DNA from 4 places in the Paeniglutamicibacter sp. NPDC091659 genome. Region 1 is predicted to be linked to each of the others. Evidence: riboswitches for the same ligand, from Rfam matches in the RefSeq annotation. Region 1 holds a riboswitch; each other region holds the start of a gene.
The links. A riboswitch is a leader RNA that binds a small molecule or an ion and turns the genes downstream of it on or off. The one in region 1 is predicted to bind S-adenosylmethionine.
Positions count from the first base shown of each region.

Region 2: another riboswitch for S-adenosylmethionine. It lies ahead of ACIQLF_RS00775 (flavin reductase family protein); the one in region 1 lies ahead of acs (acetate--CoA ligase).
Region 3: another riboswitch for S-adenosylmethionine. It lies ahead of ACIQLF_RS13780 (methylenetetrahydrofolate reductase); the one in region 1 lies ahead of acs (acetate--CoA ligase).
Region 4: another riboswitch for S-adenosylmethionine. It lies ahead of ACIQLF_RS03565 (OsmC family protein); the one in region 1 lies ahead of acs (acetate--CoA ligase).

Region 1 covers NZ_JBIVTO010000003.1:16,191-20,385, forward strand. Annotated here, with positions in the region: gene ACIQLF_RS07760 (SDR family oxidoreductase) at 1-633, opposite strand, end outside; gene acs (acetate--CoA ligase) at 749-2,737, opposite strand; SAM riboswitch class I at 2,743-2,833, opposite strand; gene ACIQLF_RS07770 (sodium:solute symporter) at 2,862-4,195, opposite strand, start outside.
Region 2 covers NZ_JBIVTO010000001.1:167,499-171,693, forward strand. Annotated here, with positions in the region: gene rpsF (30S ribosomal protein S6) at 97-402, shown strand; gene ACIQLF_RS00760 (single-stranded DNA-binding protein) at 449-1,042, shown strand; gene rpsR (30S ribosomal protein S18) at 1,105-1,344, shown strand; gene rplI (50S ribosomal protein L9) at 1,360-1,815, shown strand; SAM riboswitch class IV at 2,082-2,194, shown strand; gene ACIQLF_RS00775 (flavin reductase family protein) at 2,267-2,776, shown strand; gene ACIQLF_RS00780 (DUF1801 domain-containing protein) at 2,888-3,313, opposite strand; gene dnaB (replicative DNA helicase) at 3,826-4,195, shown strand, end outside.
Region 3 covers NZ_JBIVTO010000007.1:56,002-60,196, forward strand. Annotated here, with positions in the region: gene ACIQLF_RS13770 (hypothetical protein) at 85-300, shown strand; gene ACIQLF_RS13775 (SDR family NAD(P)-dependent oxidoreductase) at 482-1,225, opposite strand; SAM riboswitch class I at 1,658-1,775, shown strand; gene ACIQLF_RS13780 (methylenetetrahydrofolate reductase) at 1,877-2,803, shown strand; gene metE (5-methyltetrahydropteroyltriglutamate--homocysteine S-methyltransferase) at 2,882-4,195, shown strand, end outside.
Region 4 covers NZ_JBIVTO010000001.1:784,513-788,707, forward strand. Annotated here, with positions in the region: gene ACIQLF_RS03560 (amino acid permease) at 1-1,125, opposite strand, end outside; gene ACIQLF_RS03565 (OsmC family protein) at 1,708-2,253, opposite strand; SAM riboswitch class IV at 2,293-2,411, opposite strand; gene ACIQLF_RS03570 (DUF4190 domain-containing protein) at 2,517-2,831, opposite strand; gene ACIQLF_RS03575 (hypothetical protein) at 3,144-3,470, opposite strand; gene ACIQLF_RS03580 (MarR family winged helix-turn-helix transcriptional regulator) at 3,682-4,185, opposite strand.

The sequences.
Region 1 (4,195 bases):
CTTCATGGGGATTTCCGCGGCGTACCCGGCCTTGGCGTCGGCCGGCAACGAGGCCAGGGCCGCGGTTTCGATCGCTCCGGGGGCCACGGCGTTGATGCGGATCCCCAGGGCGGCGTTTTCCTTCGCGACGCTGCGGGTGAGCGAGACGACGCCGTGCTTGGCCGCGCCGTATGGCGTGAGCTGCGGGGTGGCGCTGATGCCCGCGAGCGAGGCGATGTTGACGATCGACCCGCTGCCCTGGGCCGTGAAGTGCGAAAGCTGCGACTGCAGGGCCAGGAAGGTGCCGCGCAGGGTCACGTCGATGACGCGGTCCCATTCGGCATGGGTGATGTCCTGGATCGGCTTGGGCATGGCGCCGACGCCGGCGTTGTTGACCGCCATGTCCAGGCGGCCGAACGACTCGACGGCGAAGGGAACCAGTTCCCCGACCTCGGCCGCGTCGGCGACGTTGGCGTGCTTGTAGGCGGCGCGCCCGCCGGCCGCCTCGATGAGGGCTACGGTGTGCGCGCCGGCCTCGTCGTTGACGTCGGAGACGACGACGGCGGCACCGTCGGCCGCGAGGCGCAGGGCGATGGCGCGGCCGATTCCCGCGCCGGCGGCCGTCACGAGCGCGACCTGGTTCTCAAAAGTCATGGCTGTCCTCCCTGGAAGCAATATGCTGTCGTTTGGACAGTATATGCGCGCGGGGCCGGAAAGAGCCAGAGGCCGGGCGGGGTGCCGGGGGCGGTGCGCCCCCGGTACCGGGAGGTCAGCCCTCGCAGATCTCCTTGATCTGCGCGATGCACGGTTCGTTCTGCAGGCTGGTGGTGTCCCCGAGCGTGCTTCCCTCGAAGAGCTGGGTCAGGAGCCGCCGCATGATCTTGCCCGATCGGGTCTTGGGCACGTCGGGCACGAAGACGATGTCGCGCGGCTTGGCGATCGGGCCGATCTGCCGGGCAACGTGGTTGCGCAGCTCTGCCAGGAGCGACTGCTGCCGGGCCAGCGCCTCGTAGGACAACGAGGTCCCCACGAGGCTCTTGTCGAAGGGCACCACGAAGGCGGTGGCCGCGTGCCCGGTCTTGGCGTCGGCGGTCGGGCAGACCCCGGCCTCGACGACGGCCGGGTGGGTGACAAGCGCGGACTCGATCTCGATGGTGGAGAGCCGGTGCCCGGAAATGTTGATCACGTCGTCGGTGCGCCCGAGGATCCAGATGTCCCCGTCGTCGTCGAAGCGTGCTCCGTCCCCGGCGAGGAACCAGCCCTGCTCCGCGTACTTTTCCCAGTAGGACGTGTAGTAGCGCTCCGGGTTGCCCCAGACGGTGCGGGCCATCGACGGGCCGGTCTTGGTCAGCACGATGTTGCCCTGCACGTTCGGCTCCACCTCGGTGCCTTGCTCGTCGACGATGTCCACGGAAACCCCGGGCAGCGCGCGGGTGCCGCAACCGGGCTTGAACGCGGTGTCGTCCTGCCGAGGGGAAAGGATCGTCGAGCCGGTTTCGGACTGCCACCAGGTGTCGACCATCGGGATGCCGGCGGGGGTGTCGCGGCCGACCTGGCCGCGCAGCCAGCGCCAGGCCTCCGGGTTCACGGCCTCGCCCACGGTTCCGGCCAGCCGGATGGAGGAGAGGTCGTAGTCGGCGGGGATGCCGTCCGGGAACCAGCCCATCAGCGAGCGCACCAGCGTGGGCGCCGTGTAGTAGCTGGTGACCCCGTAGCGCTGGATGATCTCGAAGTGGCGCCCGGGGTGCGGGGCGTTGGGCACGCCCTCGTAGATCACTTGGGTGACGCCGTTGGACAGCGGCCCGTAGATCTCGTAGGTGTGCGCGGTGACCCAGGCCAGGTCCGCGGTGCACCAGTGGACGTCGGAGTCGCGCTGCTTCGGGTCCGGGTGGGAGAAAAGGAATTCGTGGCTCCAGGAGGCCTGGGCCAGGTATCCGCCGGTGGTGTGGACCAGGCCCTTGGGCTGTCCGGTGGTGCCGGAGGTGTACATGATGAACAGCGGGGTTTCGGCATCGAAGGCCTCGGGGGAGTGCTCGGTGCTCGCGGTGTCGACGGTCTCGTGCCACCACACGTCCCGGCCCTCCGTCCAGGCGATCCCGGACCCCGTGCGGCGCAGCACCAGCACGTGCTCGATGCTGTCCACCCCGGCCACCGCGGCGTCGGCATTGCCCTTCACTGGAACCGCCTTGCCGCGGCGGAACTGCCCGTCGGTGGTGACCAGCAGCTTCGCGCCGGTGTCCTCCACCCGGAACCGCAACGCCTCGGAGGAGAACCCGCCGAAGACCAGGGAGTGCACGGCGCCGATGCGGGCGCAGGCCAGGGTGATGACGACGGTCTCGACCAGGACCGGCAGGTAGATGACCACGCGGTCGCCCTTGCCGATGCCCAGCGCGACCAGCGCGTTGGCCGCCTGCGAGACCCGGTCCTGCAGGTCCTTGTAGGTGATTGTCGCGGTGTCGCCCGGCTCGCCCTCGAAATGCAGGGCCACCTTGTCGCCGCGCCCGGCCTCTACGTGGCGGTCCACGCAGTTGTAGGCCGCGTTGAGCCTGCCGCCGTCGAACCACCGGAGCTTGGGGCCGCGCCGGGCGTCCCTGTCAACACCGGTGCTGCTGTGGACGGTGTGCCATTCCTCGGTCCAGGTCAGGCGCCGGGCCGCGGCGTCCCAGAAGGCCAGGCGCTCGTCTTCGGTCCACCCGTTTTCGCCGGGCAGGTCGGGATCGAGCAGGTCGGTGGTTGCGTGGGAAAGCGTTGCAGTCATTTTCTTCTCCATTGATTCTGGCTGTAGCACCGGCCCCGCAGGGGGTGGTTGCTGCGGCGTCACGGAGCCAGGTCTCTCGGCCGCTCGAAATGGGTGGGTGGTTTGTGCGGGAACCGGCGGCTGCCTAGGCTGCGTGCTGGGGAGCGCGCTTGGCCTTCGGCTGCCCCGCGGCTGTTTCCGGGTCGGTGGCGTCCGAGCCAATGGCGTCGGACTCGGTGGTGTCCGGGGCAGGATCGCGGGATTCGGTGCCGAAGAACACGGTCAGTGCGGAGCACAGGACGACGATGAACAGGGCCATGCCAATGAGTCCGTAGCCTGCCAGCCAGCCGGCGCCGAGCGCGAGGGCCGCAAGCGCCGCAAGTGCGCCGAGGCCGAACTTGACCGCCCGGCGCAGCCGCACCGGGTCGGTGCTCATGCGCCAACGCGAGGTCGCCAGGGTGACCAGGACCAGGGTCGTCACGTTCACGAGCATGCCCACCCATACCGGGTGCGTGCCGAGGAAGAACGCCGTGTGGGACCAGCCGGCCAGCTGGTTCCACACGATGCCCGCGCCGAATCCGGCGACCATCGAGGAGTACGCCGCGGAGCGGGTTGCCAGCGGCCAGAAGAAGACGGCGAGGACCGGGGCCAAGGTTGCGCCGTTGCGCAGCGTCCAGGCGAGGATGTTCCACCAGGCGGACTGCTCGGTGCGCAGGATGCTGAAGAGGATCATCAATCCGGTCAACGCGACCAGCGACCACTGGGTGTAGCGGACCAATTGCGTCTCGGTCGCCTTGGGGTTGATGGCGCTGCCGACGTCGCGGCCCAGGGACGTGGAGCCGGAGAACTGGCACGGACCGGCCCAGCCCATGGCGCATGCCCAGACGCCCAGGAAGAAGACGCCGACCAGCGGGGCCGGAAGGACCTGCTCGATGTAGTGCGGGATCGCGACCAGGGCCAGCTTCTGCGACGGCACGACAACCGCGGCGGAGGTGCCGATCAGGGCGCCGATGATGATGAACGGAATGCCGAAGGCGGCCGCCGTGTAGAGACCCTTCTGCCCGTCCGCGGGGGTGCGGCAGGACATGGTCATCTGGAATGCGGCTTGGGCCAGCGGGACATTGACGATGAAGGTGCCGAACCAGGCGACGATCAGCGAGATCCCGGCATTTCCCGGGTCGAACATCTGCGGGTTCGTCTCGGCGAAGTTCTGCAGCCCGGAGAGCCCCGGCTTGGCCAGGACCGCGTAGGCCCCCACCGCCAGCATGCCGACGAAAACGATGCAGTTCATGGTCTGGTTGAAGGCAACCGATCGCATGCCGCCGCTCCACAGGAAGACGAGCAGCAGCAACGCCGTGACGATGACCGCCAGGTGCAGGCTCAGCCCGGTGAAGGCGGTGAGCGCCGAGGCGAAGGCGATCGTCGTGGCCACCGACCACATCGGGAAGGTGAACGCCGTGATGACGCCGGCGATGCCCT
Region 2 (4,195 bases), on a different contig from region 1:
GTCGTACCTGGCAATCGGGTATCGACGACAGCAAATGCAAAGAACCTCCTGTTGCGGAAATGCCGTGACCGTTTAGCCCAAAGGAGGTGGGTTCACATGCGTGCTTATGAATTGATGGTGCTGATCGACCCCGAGGTCGACGAGCGAACCGTTGAACCGACCCTCGGTAAGTTCCTGGACGTTGTACGTAACGATGGTGGAACCATCGAGAACGTTGACATCTGGGGCCGTCGCCGCCTGGCCTACGACATTCAGAAGAAGAATGAGGCCATTTACGCGGTAGTTAACTTCACCGCCACCCCCGCTACTTCCGCGGAACTTGATCGCCAGTTGAGCCTCAATGAGACCATCATGCGCACCAAGATCACCCGCCCGGAAGAGGCAAAGGTCGTTGCAGAGTAATTCTGCTTTTCGATCTTCGTAGAACAACACCTTTTAGGAGGCTCCAATGGCAGGCGAGACCGTCATTACGGTAATCGGTAATTTGACCGGTGACCCAGAACTACGTTTCACCCCGTCAGGGTCGGCAGTCGCGAACTTCACGATCGCTTCGACCCCGCGAACCTTCGATCGCCAGTCCAATGAGTGGAAGGACGGCGACACGCTGTTCCTCCGCGCATCGGTGTGGCGTGAGGCTGCCGAAAACGTCGCTGAGACGTTGACCAAGGGCATGCGTGTCATTGCTCAGGGCCGCCTCAAGTCGCGTTCTTACGAAACCAAAGAAGGCGAAAAGCGTAACGTCACCGAGCTCGAGGTCGATGAAATCGGCCCGTCCTTGCGTTACGCCTCCGCAAAGGTCACCCGCACCCAGCGCTCCGGCACTGGCGGCAACGGTGGCTTTGGTGGACAGCAGAATGCCGGCGCCAATGCCGGCGGATTCGGCGGCGGCAACGCCGGCGGCCAGGGTGGTTTCGGTGGCGGCAACGCCGGCGGAAACAGCGGTGGCGGCTGGAATGCACCTGCAGCCGATCCTTGGGGCGCTCCTGCCGGAGGAAACAACGGCGGATGGGGCAACCCGGGTTCTGACGAACCGCCCTTCTAAACAAAATTATTCACCATCCCGCAGAAAATTCTGCGGGCTCCACCTGATAAAGGAGCTCCACGATGGCTAAGGCTGAACTCCGTAAGCCCAAACCAAAGTCCAACCCCTTGAAGGCCGCTGACATCACTGTCATCGACTACAAGGACGTAGCATTGCTGCGCAAGTTCATTTCGGATCGCGGAAAGATCCGTGCCCGTCGCGTTACCGGCGTTTCCGTTCAGGAACAGCGCAAGATCGCACAGGCCATCAAGAACGCGCGTGAAGTAGCCTTGCTGCCTTACTCCGGCGCTGGCCGCGGCTAAGGAAGGTATACAAACATGGCAAAGCTCATTCTGACCCACGAAGTTACCGGCCTCGGTGCCGCAGGCGACATCGTTGAGGTGAAGAACGGTTACGCACGTAACTACCTTCTCCCGCGCTCGTTCGCCATCACCTGGACCCCGGGCGGTGAGAAGCAGGTTGAGTCGATCAAGGCCGCCCGTGCTGCTCGCGCCGTTGCGTCCTTGGAAGAAGCACAGGCACTTGCCGCCGCTATCTCCGCCAAGCCGGTCAAGCTGACCGTCAAGGCCGGCGCTACCGGTCGCCTCTTCGGCACCGTCAAGACCGACGACATCGCCAAGGCTGTTGCAGCCGCCGGCGTTGGCGCGATCGACAAGCGCAACATCGAGATCAACGATCACATCAAGTCGACGGGTAACTACTCGGCTACCGTGCGTCTGCACACCGATGTATCCGCGACCATCTCGCTGCTGGTTGTTGCTGCAAAGAAGTAATTCTCTGCACACCCATCGCCCCTCGGGACGATAAGCGATTGAGGACTCCACCTTCGGGTGGGGTCCTCATTGCGTTAACCGATCGCTTGGGTGCCTGCATGGGGCCAACGAGCCGGCATCGACCAAATGGTGCGGAGGCCCTATATCGACAGATGAGGACGAAAAGCGAATGTTGGTCGCAGAATGTTCGATTCTTACGCTTCGTGACCCATTGTGTCGAAACAATCTTTGACTGAAGCTAAACCTTTCTCCTAACGTTAGTCATGAATCAAGAGTGTCAACGCAAAAGCCCTGGCTTGTTGACCGGCAACCCTCTCGCGGTAGTGGGGTGCTCCAGGTGACGATTCGGCCCGCGGGACCCCGGGGGCAAGTACTGCACACTGGATGATGGGCAGCTGCGCTTTTGGCGCGTACCCGATTCAAGGTGGGCATGAAGCCGAAGGACCGAGCCATGACTCTTGCAACAGACCTCACCCCAGACACCTTGCGCAACGTTTTCGCCCAGCATCCCTCTGGCATTGCTGCACTGTGCGCCATCGTCGACGGTGAGCCGCAGGGCATCGTCGCCTCGTCGTTCACCGTCGGCGTTTCGATGGATCCGCCGTTGGTGATGTTCGCGGTCCAGAACACCTCGCGCACCTGGCCGGTTGTTCGATCCAGTGCCCGCATCGGGGTATCCGTGCTCAGCGAGAAGAACGAGGGGGTTTGCCGCCAGATCGCTTCCAAGACAGGAGACCGCTTTGCGGGGCTCCGCCTGGATTCCACCGACGAGGGCGCCCTCCTGCTCCATGATGCAAGCCTGTGGCTCGATTGCTCCGTGGAGCAGGAGATTCCCGCGGGCGACCACCACGTCGTGCTGCTGCGCGTGCACGGCCACCAGACGAGCGATGAAACGAATTCCCCGCTGGTCTTCCACGGGTCGGCATTCCGTCGACTGGAAGCCGAACAGCTCGTCTCCTAGACGCCACTCGGAAGCACAGGGCCTGCCGGTAGCGATCCGCACCGCATGTTGGGTCTACCGGCAGGCCTCCTCTTTTCGGTGGAAGCAGCGAGGCAGGCACCGCCCCTGCGACTAGGAAGGGTCGTGGACGACTTCCATCATGTGGCGGTACCCGTACCGCGCCAACTCCGTGAGAACCCCGAAGTCGACGTCAGCGAGCTTGTTGACATACAGGCATGCGACACCGCGCTTGTGCTTTCCCAGCTTGCCCAAGAGCTCCCCGGACTCCGGCGCAATGGTCAGGCCATAGAGAGCCAGGATCGTTGAGCGGGGCGAGAACCCGATCGCGCCGGCGTCGCCTTCCCGGCCTGAATCGTATTTGTAGTGGTAGGTTCCGAATCCGATGATCGTCGGCCCCCACATGGTCGCCGGCTGCCCGGAGACTTCCTCCATCATCTCCAGCAACGCACGTGAGTCGGCGCGCCGAACGGGGTGGGTGACGGAGGCGATGAACTCGTGTGGATCAACCCGGGTGGGGGTTGTTTTATTGGCGGCCATGCGAGCCAGTATTACAGCGCTGTCGACGGTCATCAACCTTGTTAATCCCCAGATTTCCCCGAACCCCGTGGATAGCTGTGGATAGTTTGTGGGTAACCGTGGAAACCGACGGAGATTAACCGCGGAATCTCGGGGTTTTTGCGTGTATAACCAAGTTTTTTACTCCGCAAACCTGTGGATAACTACTTTCTGTCCACAGGCATGTAAATGCATAATACCTAGTCAGCTCTATATTTTTGGCAAAAATCATCGGTAATCCACAATGTTCTCCCCAGACTGTGCACACAACACGCCGCAAGGTGCACAGGTTATGCACAGCCCCTGTGGATAACGGTGTTGGGTTTGAGGCAAATGGGGTCTAAGGTGACAGTGTTCCCCACCTATTTCCACAGGCTTGCGTGTCTCTTCGCACACGTGAGATTGGACGTACCAAAAGGTCGGCCGACCCTGCGACACTGAAGTAGATAATGATGCGGAAAACCGGGAACCCGCGAAGCTTGAAGGGAAAATCCATGTCGCTGTCCAGCACGGAAGCCACGTCCGAATCCGACTATGGCCGTACACCGCCACAGGATTTGGTTGCGGAGCAGAGTGTGCTCGGCGGCATGATGCTCTCCAAGGATGCCATCGCCGACTGCGTTGAAGTACTGCGCGGCATGGACTTCTACCGCCCGGCTCACGAATCGATCTTCGAAGCAATCATCGACCTATACGGACGCGGCGAACCTGCCGACGCCGTGACCGTCTCTGACTTGCTCACCAAGCGCGGAGAAATCACTCGCATTGGTGGCCCGGCCTATCTGCACACCTTGATTCAGTCGGTGCCGACCGCGGCCAACGCGGGTTTCTATGCCGAAATTGTTCGTGAGCGAGCGGTGCTGC
Region 3 (4,195 bases), on a different contig from region 1:
CCAGTACCGTGATGGGCTTCTCGCTGGTGAAGTAGAGCATGCGGTGTTGCAACACTGAAAGCAGCAAGAGCGCGAAATGGAACATTGAAAACCCCAGCATGGACCGCCGGTGGGAATTTTCGGCTCAGCGACCGGTTACTGACCGAGATCGAACGCCCGCAGGTGGCGAAGGACCTCAACGTGCCCACGTCCGAAATTGTTGATGACGAGCGACTGGCTCGACTCATCGGCCACCAAACCCCGCGAAAATCCGGCCATTTACCGTTGCGATTCACAGCTTTCGGTGCCGGAAAACAGTGACCGCCAAGAAACTGGTGAATCTGCTCCGCAGGGCATGCGCCTTCGACATGGAGATCACCGGACGATTGGTCCAATCGGTTCCGTGCTGCATTCTGTCAGCGGGAACCCATTGCCGGGTGCAGGTCGCGGAACCTGTTGACGGACCCGCGGTCTGCACCCGGAAGTCTTGCTGCCGTGCCGGCTAGTAGAGCTTGTTCGCCCCGCCGTCGGCCATGAGGGTTTGGCCCGTCATGTAGCGCGAGTCATCCGAGACCAGGAACGCCACGATGGGCGCGACGTCTTCCTCCGGATCCCCGAAGCGCCCCAGCGGGACCTTGGCCAGCGAGTCCTGGTACATCTGCGGGTATGCCTCGCTCCAGGCCTTGACCCCCTCGGTCAACGCCATGGGGGAGACGACGTTGACGCGGATCTTGTCCTTGGCCCACTCGTTGGCGGTCACGCGCGAAAGCCCGCGGATGGCTTCCTTGGCGGAGGCGTAGGCCGCCTGGGTCATCTGGCCGACCATCGCCGAACCCGAGCCGAAGTTCACGACCGAGCCGCCGTTGACCGCCAGCAGCGGGTAGGCCGCGGCCATGAACTGGCGGGTGGCGCGGAAGCCGGTGTTGAAGGAGAGCTCCCACTGCTCCTCGGTCAGGTCGTTGAACATGGCCTGGCGCGAGGCATGGGCGTTGTTCACCAGTGCGTCCAGCCCGCCGTAGGTTTCGCTCGCCACTTCCACCGCGGCTGCGGCCACGGCTTTGTCGCTGACATCGCCCAACAGGAATTGCACGTCACCGCCGAGATCCCCCTTGAGCGCGGCGCCGGCCTCGCCGTTGACGTCGACGGCGACGACCTTGGCGCCGCGGGCCACCAACACCCGGGAGATGGCGCCCCCGATGCCCGATGCTCCGCCGGTGACGATGGCTACCTTGTTGGCAAGCTGCATTCCCATTCCCCTTTTCGCGTTTACGTGGCTGGGCGGTCCACTGGGGCGGACCGCCGGTCTACAGGATCACGCCAGCTGGCGCGTTGAAGGACGCCGCGTCTTGGCGGATCCGACGAAATCGTGTCGCGACGACAGTATCCCATTGGGCGCCCTTGCCACAATGACTTCATTCGCCACCCGCCCCTGGGCTCTGTCGTCGACGCCCCGAGCGCCCCTGTCACAAAGGCTTCACAATGGAAGCCAAAAGTAACGCTCAAGCGGAAAGTGACCGGGAAATCGGGCAAAGTCGGCTCGGCGCGCTCTTAACAATGGCTCGGGCGACGTTGCCAAAGATGACAAAAAATCGTCATGTGAAGTGTTTTTGCCCCGCGTGACGCGGGACGCGGCCGGCGCCTTGCACCGTCCTTGAAGCGTGGAACATGATGAATGCATCAACCATCAAGAGCGGCTGAGAGATCTGGCTCGTTGACGCCGCAGCAACCATCACACGATGGATTCCCCCGTGCGGGGACTCCGTTGTTGAGGGTGCTAAGGCCAGAAGCGATGGAGCCGCTTCAAAACCTGCTCACCATCGCCGCAGTCATCCGTACGGATCGCTGGGGCTTTTGTGGCGTACCTTGGGGCCTCCCTCGTTTAGACGAGGAGTCACACATGAGCATTACACCGTCCGCGGCCCCGCCGTCACTGTCCTATGAGCTGTACCCGCCGGTGAACCGCGACGCGACCGAGGGCGTTTTCAACAGCATCGAGGCGCTTCAGGCCACGAACCCCGACTACGTGTCGGTCACCTACTCGGGAACCCACGCACGCCGCCGGGCCTCGCTGGAATTGATCGAACACCTCATCCAGAACACCAGGCTGCGCCCGCTGGCGCACCTGACCTGTGTGGGGGAGAGTCGCCAGTCCCTCGAGAACCTGATCCGCCACTTCATCTCGCTCGGTGTCCGCGGTGTCCTCGCGCTTCGCGGCGACCTGCCCACCGATCCGGATGGCTGGCGCGGGGAATTCCCCTTCGCCCGCTACCTGATCGAACTCATCCGCGAGGTCGAAACCGAGCACTCGGCGGCACTGGCCGGCGGGCGGCTGGGGGTAGGCGTGGCCGCCTACCCGATCCAGCACCCCGAATCCCCGTCGTTCGATCACGACGTGGAGGTGCTGCTGGCCAAGGAACGCTCGGGGGCAAACTACGCAATCACCCAGGTGTACTTCCGGCCCGAGGAATACACCAACCTGGTTGATGCGGCCCGCCGAGCAGGGGTGTCCATCCCGATCATTCCGGGGGTCATCCCGCTGAATTCGCTCAAGCGTCTCAACCGGCTGGCCTCCATGACAGGCGTCGAACCGGACCCGATCCTGGCGCACGCGCTGGAAACGGCGAGCACCGACGCGGAACGCCACTACATCGGAGTCACCGCCGCGGTCACCCTGGCGCGGCGCGCCTTCGACGACGGGGCCCCGGGCGTCCATCTCTACACCTTCAACGACCACCGCGGCTCACTCGATGTCATCGAAAGGCTCGAACTGCCCCGCACCCGGGCCCAGGTCGTCAATTCCTGGGCCGCCCGCGCCGCCGTCTAGGCGCCCGGGCACTTCAAAACCTTTACCCATCAAATCACTAACTCTTCCCCCCACGTTCAACACCCAAGGAGCTACCCCATGACCAAGTCGACCTTCCCCGCAGCCTCCATCCTCGGCTACCCGCGCATCGGCCCGAACCGCGAACTCAAGAAGGCCCTCGAAGCCCACTGGGCAAACCGCACCGACGAGGCCACCCTGCACGCCGCAGCCCTTGAGCTGCAGCAGGCGAACCTGGCCAAGCTGACCACCCTGGGCCTGGGCGCCACCGACGCCTCGCTGCCCGGCGACTTCGCCTACTACGACCAGGTCCTCGACGCGACGGTCGCGCTTTCCGCACTGCCGACCCGCTTCGCCGACCTGGCAGCAGCCGACGGCACCATCAACACCGCCGCCTCGTTCGTGCTGGCCCGCGGCGACGAGTCCCGCGCCCCGCTGGAAATGACCAAGTGGTTCGACACCAACTACCACTACCTGGTTCCTGAGATCGGCGAGAACACCCCGATCGCCGCCAACGCCAAGCCGCTGGTCGAGTCCTTCAAGGCCCACGCGGCCAACGGAAACACCATCCGCCCGACGCTGGTCGGCCCGATCACCTACCTGCTGCTGGCCAAGGCCGAGGACGGCGCCGCAGAGGGCTTCGACCCGCTGACCCGCATCGACGAGGTCGTCGCCGCCTACGCACAGATCCTGACCGAGCTTGCCGCCGCCGGCGCCCCGTGGGTCCAGCTCGACGAGCCGGCACTCGTCACCGACCGCGGCGCCGCGCTCGCCGTTCCCGGCGCGCTGGCCGAGTCCGTCTACGCCAAGATCGCAGCCGCCACCGAACGCCCGGCCCTCTTTGTCACCTTCGGCTACGGCACCGCCGGCGACGTGACCCGCCCGGGTGCGACCCAGGGCCTGCTGGCACGTGCCGGCGTCGAGGCAGTGCACGCTGACCTGGTCCGCGGCCTGGCCCCGAAGGCCGAGTTCCTCGGCGATCTCGCAGGCTCCACCCTGGTGGCCGGCATCGTGAACTCGCGCAACATCTGGCGCAACAATCTGACCGAATCGCTGGAGATCCTGAAGAACCTGCGCACCGAGGTCGAGCAGTCCAACGGCACCATCGCCGTGGGCACCGCGACCTCCCTGCAGCACGTCCCGCACGACGTCGCCCTGGAAAACAACCTGCCGGCGCACCTGCCGGAATGGCTGGCCTTCGCCAACCAGAAGGTCGCCGAGGTCATCACCCTGGCCAAGGGCCTGGCGCAGGGCGAATCGGCGATCGCCGCCGAGCTGTCCGCCGCCGAGACCGCCATCAACCACCGCGCGGCGTTCGCCGGAACCACCGTTGCCGCCGTCCGCGAGCGCCTCGCCGCGCTCACCGACGCCGACTTCTCCCGCTCGGCCTCCGAC
Region 4 (4,195 bases), on a different contig from region 1:
GGCGGCCGTGGCCAGCAGCGCGTTGATCGGCACGCCACGGGAATTGGTGCGGCCGAAGGCCTTCGGGGCCTTGCCGTCATGGGCCATGGCGTAAAGCATGCGCGTCGAGGCATACAGGCCGGAGTTGCCCGCCGAGAGGATCGCCGTCAGGATCACGGCGTTCATCAGGGCCGCGGCAAAGGCGATGCCCGCGCGCTCAAAGACCAGGGTGAAGGGCGAGGCGGCGATGTCGGCTTCGCCGGAGGCCAGCAGGCTCGGGTCGGTGAACGGAATCAGGCAGCCGATCACGAAGATGGCGCCGATGTAGAAGATCATGATGCGCCAGAAGACGGAGCGGATGGCCTTGGGGACTTCCTTCCGAGGATTCTTGGCCTCGCCTGCCGCGACGCCCACCAGTTCGGTGCCCTGGAAGGAGAACCCGGCGATCATGAAGACGGAAATGATCGATACCCAGCCGCCGTGGAAGACGTCCTCGCGGTTCTGCCAGTTGCTGAGGCCCGGGGAAGTGTCCCCGAGAATGCCGACGATCATCAGTACGCCCGCAATCAGGAAGATCACGACGGCCACGACCTTGATCATGGAAAGCCAGAACTCGCTTTCGCCAAAGGCCTTGGCCGAGAGTGCATTGACCCCCGTGAGCAGCACCAGGAACGAGCCTGCCCAGATCCATCCGGGGACCCCGGGGAACCAGAAGTCCATGATGATGCCGGCGGCCACGAGCTCGGCGGCCACGGTGATGGCCCAGTTGAACCAGTAGTTCCAACCGATCGCGAACCCGAAGGACGGGGAAACGAACCGGGTCGCATAGGTCTGGAACGAGCCAGCCACCGGGATCTTCGCCGACATTTCACCGAGCGACTGCATCAGCAGGAAGACCATCAGGCCGACCAGCGCGTAGGCGACGAGTGCGCCGCCGGGTCCGGCCTGGGCGATCGTGCCTCCGGAAGCGACGAACAGGCCGGTGCCGATGGCACCGCCGATGGCGATCATCTGGAGGTGGCGGCTGCTTAGCCCGCGCTTGAGTTCGTTGTCGGGCTTGCCGGCGTCGGTGCCGTCGCCGACGGTGTTCGCGGTGCCACGCTGCACCAGCGATTCATTTTCAAGTGTCACGGAAGTTCTGCTCATGGGTGTCATGCAACACCACCGGAGGCCATTGAAGCGACTTTGCTCACAGGGGATCCGTGTGCTGGTGCCGCTGCGTGACGTGTGTCTGGTTTCTCACATACCGCACATCCCTGTATTAGTGCGGTTTTTTCCGGGGAAATTCGGGGTGGTGGACTATACAGAGCGTCACGCAAGGTTGCCAATCCGAAGGCGTGAGCCACAGATGGTCGAATGGATAACCTTGTTCTCGTCCGCTCCGAGGCACAGTATTGCTGATGCATTGGTAGCTTCCCGGCGGTGGTCTATCTGGATCAAGACCATGCCACAGTCTTTGATCTGGGCCTGCTAGGCCCGGAAATGTCGCTCGGAGATACCGTCTGATTGCTCAGATTCAACGAAACGACACTGACTATTATGACGGGCGTTCGTCACAAAATGAGAATCGGGCCACCCCGGGGAAGACTCGACAGTGGCCCTGAGCCAGTGTTCATCCGAACCGGGTGTGATATAGGGCGATCGGCCGAATGCGCCCGTCATCGGCCGCCCAAACGCGACGAGGGGGCCACCCGCCGGATGGCCCCCTCGATCAATTGCTGCAAATAGTTAGTCGGCGACGACGAGTTCCACGCTGATCGGCGTGGGGTTGGCAATGATGTCGAAGACCGGGCAGTGCGCGTCGACGGCCGCCTGCAGCTCCTCGTAGCGTTCGCGGGTCTCGGGGCCGGACACCGTCACCTTGAGCCGGACGCCGCCGAAGCCGGGGCGAACCGTCTCATCGATTGCGAAGAGCCCACGCACGTCGAGGTCTGCCTCAGCATCGATGTCCAGCGAATCAATCTTGATCCCCAGCTGGTGGGCGTACAGGCGGTAGACGACCACCTGGCAGGAAATCAATGCGCCCAAGGCGTACTCGACGGGGCTTGCCGCCGCGTCGTCCCCTGCCAGGCCGACCGGCTCGTCGACCAGGAAGGTGTGCTTGCCGGCGGTGACTTCGGTGGCGACGGAGCCGACGGCGGTTCCGTTGGCCTTGAACGTCAGCGAGGCACTTGCGGTGTCCGCCGTGATGCGCTCGCCCCAGGCGTTTCCGGCCGCGTTGAGCTTCTCGGCGCGCAGGATGTCGGGGGTGGTTTCGAGCAGGGTCTCAGACATGGGAGATCGATCCTTCCGTGGTGGCGCGTGCCAACCACGTCGCCATACTTACGCCGGTCCGGTTGGACGGCGTCGAATCTTCACCTGGAGCACCCCGCTATGACGAAGGGGGTTGCCGTCCAACCGACCAGGGTCGTGAATGGTTGGAACTCGTGATTCTGTTGACAAGTGTGCCGGGGATACCGAGCGCGAGGCAAGAAAATGCTTCATGCAGCGTCATGAAACGGGGGACGATCCTGCCGCCATGTCAGCTGCGTGCCGGGTCAGCTGCCTGTGGAGAAAAAGAAGGGCGTGAGCAAGAAGAATGGGATGAGCAGCAAAAAGGGAATCACTGACAGGATCCACAAGATGGTGCCGACCCAGCCAGTCACCTTGCCGACCGTCGCGTCGGTGTTCAACTGCTCGGCCTCCTTTGCCTTGTTGATGGCGATGATGCCCAAGGCGATGCCGACAAGGGGAACGAAAAGGGAAAGGATGCCCAGGATCATCGAGGTCTGGGCAAGCTGTTGGCCTCGATTTAGCTCCGGGTACTGTGTCATGTTTCCTCCGACGTGATAGCTCTGGTTGCCGGAGGCCATGCGGCGGAACATCCGGTTGAATCGAGACTAGCGGAGTCCCCACGGCAAAAGGCGCAAGATGCCTTGTCGGGACGCCAAAGATGACTGCAGGTGCACTTGAGGCTCGCCCTTGGGTCATCTTCGGTTCGTGGCGATTCCGGTCGTTTGCAGATGGGTTGGGCCAACGGAGGATCGCCGCAGACGGAGAATTCCGGTTCGGGGAATTCCGAGATTGCCTTGGGTGCCGCCGGGCAATTGGCAAAAACACAAAAATAGCGACCCTCCAAGATTTGAATTCTTGGTGGGCCGCCATCTTCATGGTTTCGTGAGGATTTACGACTGGGAAGCGGCCATGCCGGCTACGACCGTGATGAGCACGAACGCGATGATGCTCAGAATGGCGAGGATGGTTCCGATCCAGCCGGTTACCTTGCCGACGGTTGCCGCAGTGTGGAGCTCTTCTGCCTTCTTGGCCTTGGAAATGGCGATCGGGCCAAGGATGATCCCGACGACGAAGAGTGACAGGATGCCGAGGATCATGGAAGTCTGGGCAAGCTGGGCGCCGCGCAGCTGCTCGGGGCTGTTCTGGATGTACGTAGGTGCTCCCTGGTACGGGGCAGCGCCATTGAACTGTGGCTGGTTGTCGGCCGGCTGAGTCATTTTTCCTCCGCGAAAAAGATGATGGTGCAAGTGAATGATGTCTAAGGTGCGTCCTTAGATTTTGAGCGTACCGGCGTTTGGCCATGAAATGGCGAAAAGCATCGCCGTCCAGCGCAACGAAATGATCACAAGTGCCATCCGAGCCGCGTGGGGCCGGAAAGTCTCGGCTGCTGGGGCCCGGGCGGCGGTATCGATCATGGTTTGGCGACGACTAACCCTCGCTCTGCTCAGACTCCGAGTCGTTGAGCCGTGCCAGCAAGTCGGCAAAACGACGGATCTCATCCGGTTCCCAATTCGACAACCGCTCGCGCATCAGGATCCTGGCCCGTGTCCCGGATGCGACCCATGCTTCCCGGGCGGCATCCGTGATGCTGACGAGCATGGCGCGCCCATCGCTCGGGTCGGGCTCCCTGGTCACCAGTCCTTGGCTCTGCAATTGCTTGATGGTCCGGCTCATGGTGGCCTTGTCCACGTGGAGTTCCGATGCCAGGACTATTTGTTGCTGTGCCTGTTGCCTGACCAAAATCGACAGGACCCTGTAGCCCAGCGGCTGCAGCTCCGGGTGGATGTCCAGCGCACGCTTGCGGATCGCGGTGCGGGCTTTGACGGCCATGATCGAAAATTGCTTCTCGACCTCTTGCATCAACGGCTCCAGCACCTGCGGATCGGCGGGCTTGTCGACGTCGGGGGTTGGCTCGGAGCTAGGGGGTTCCATGAAGTCCATA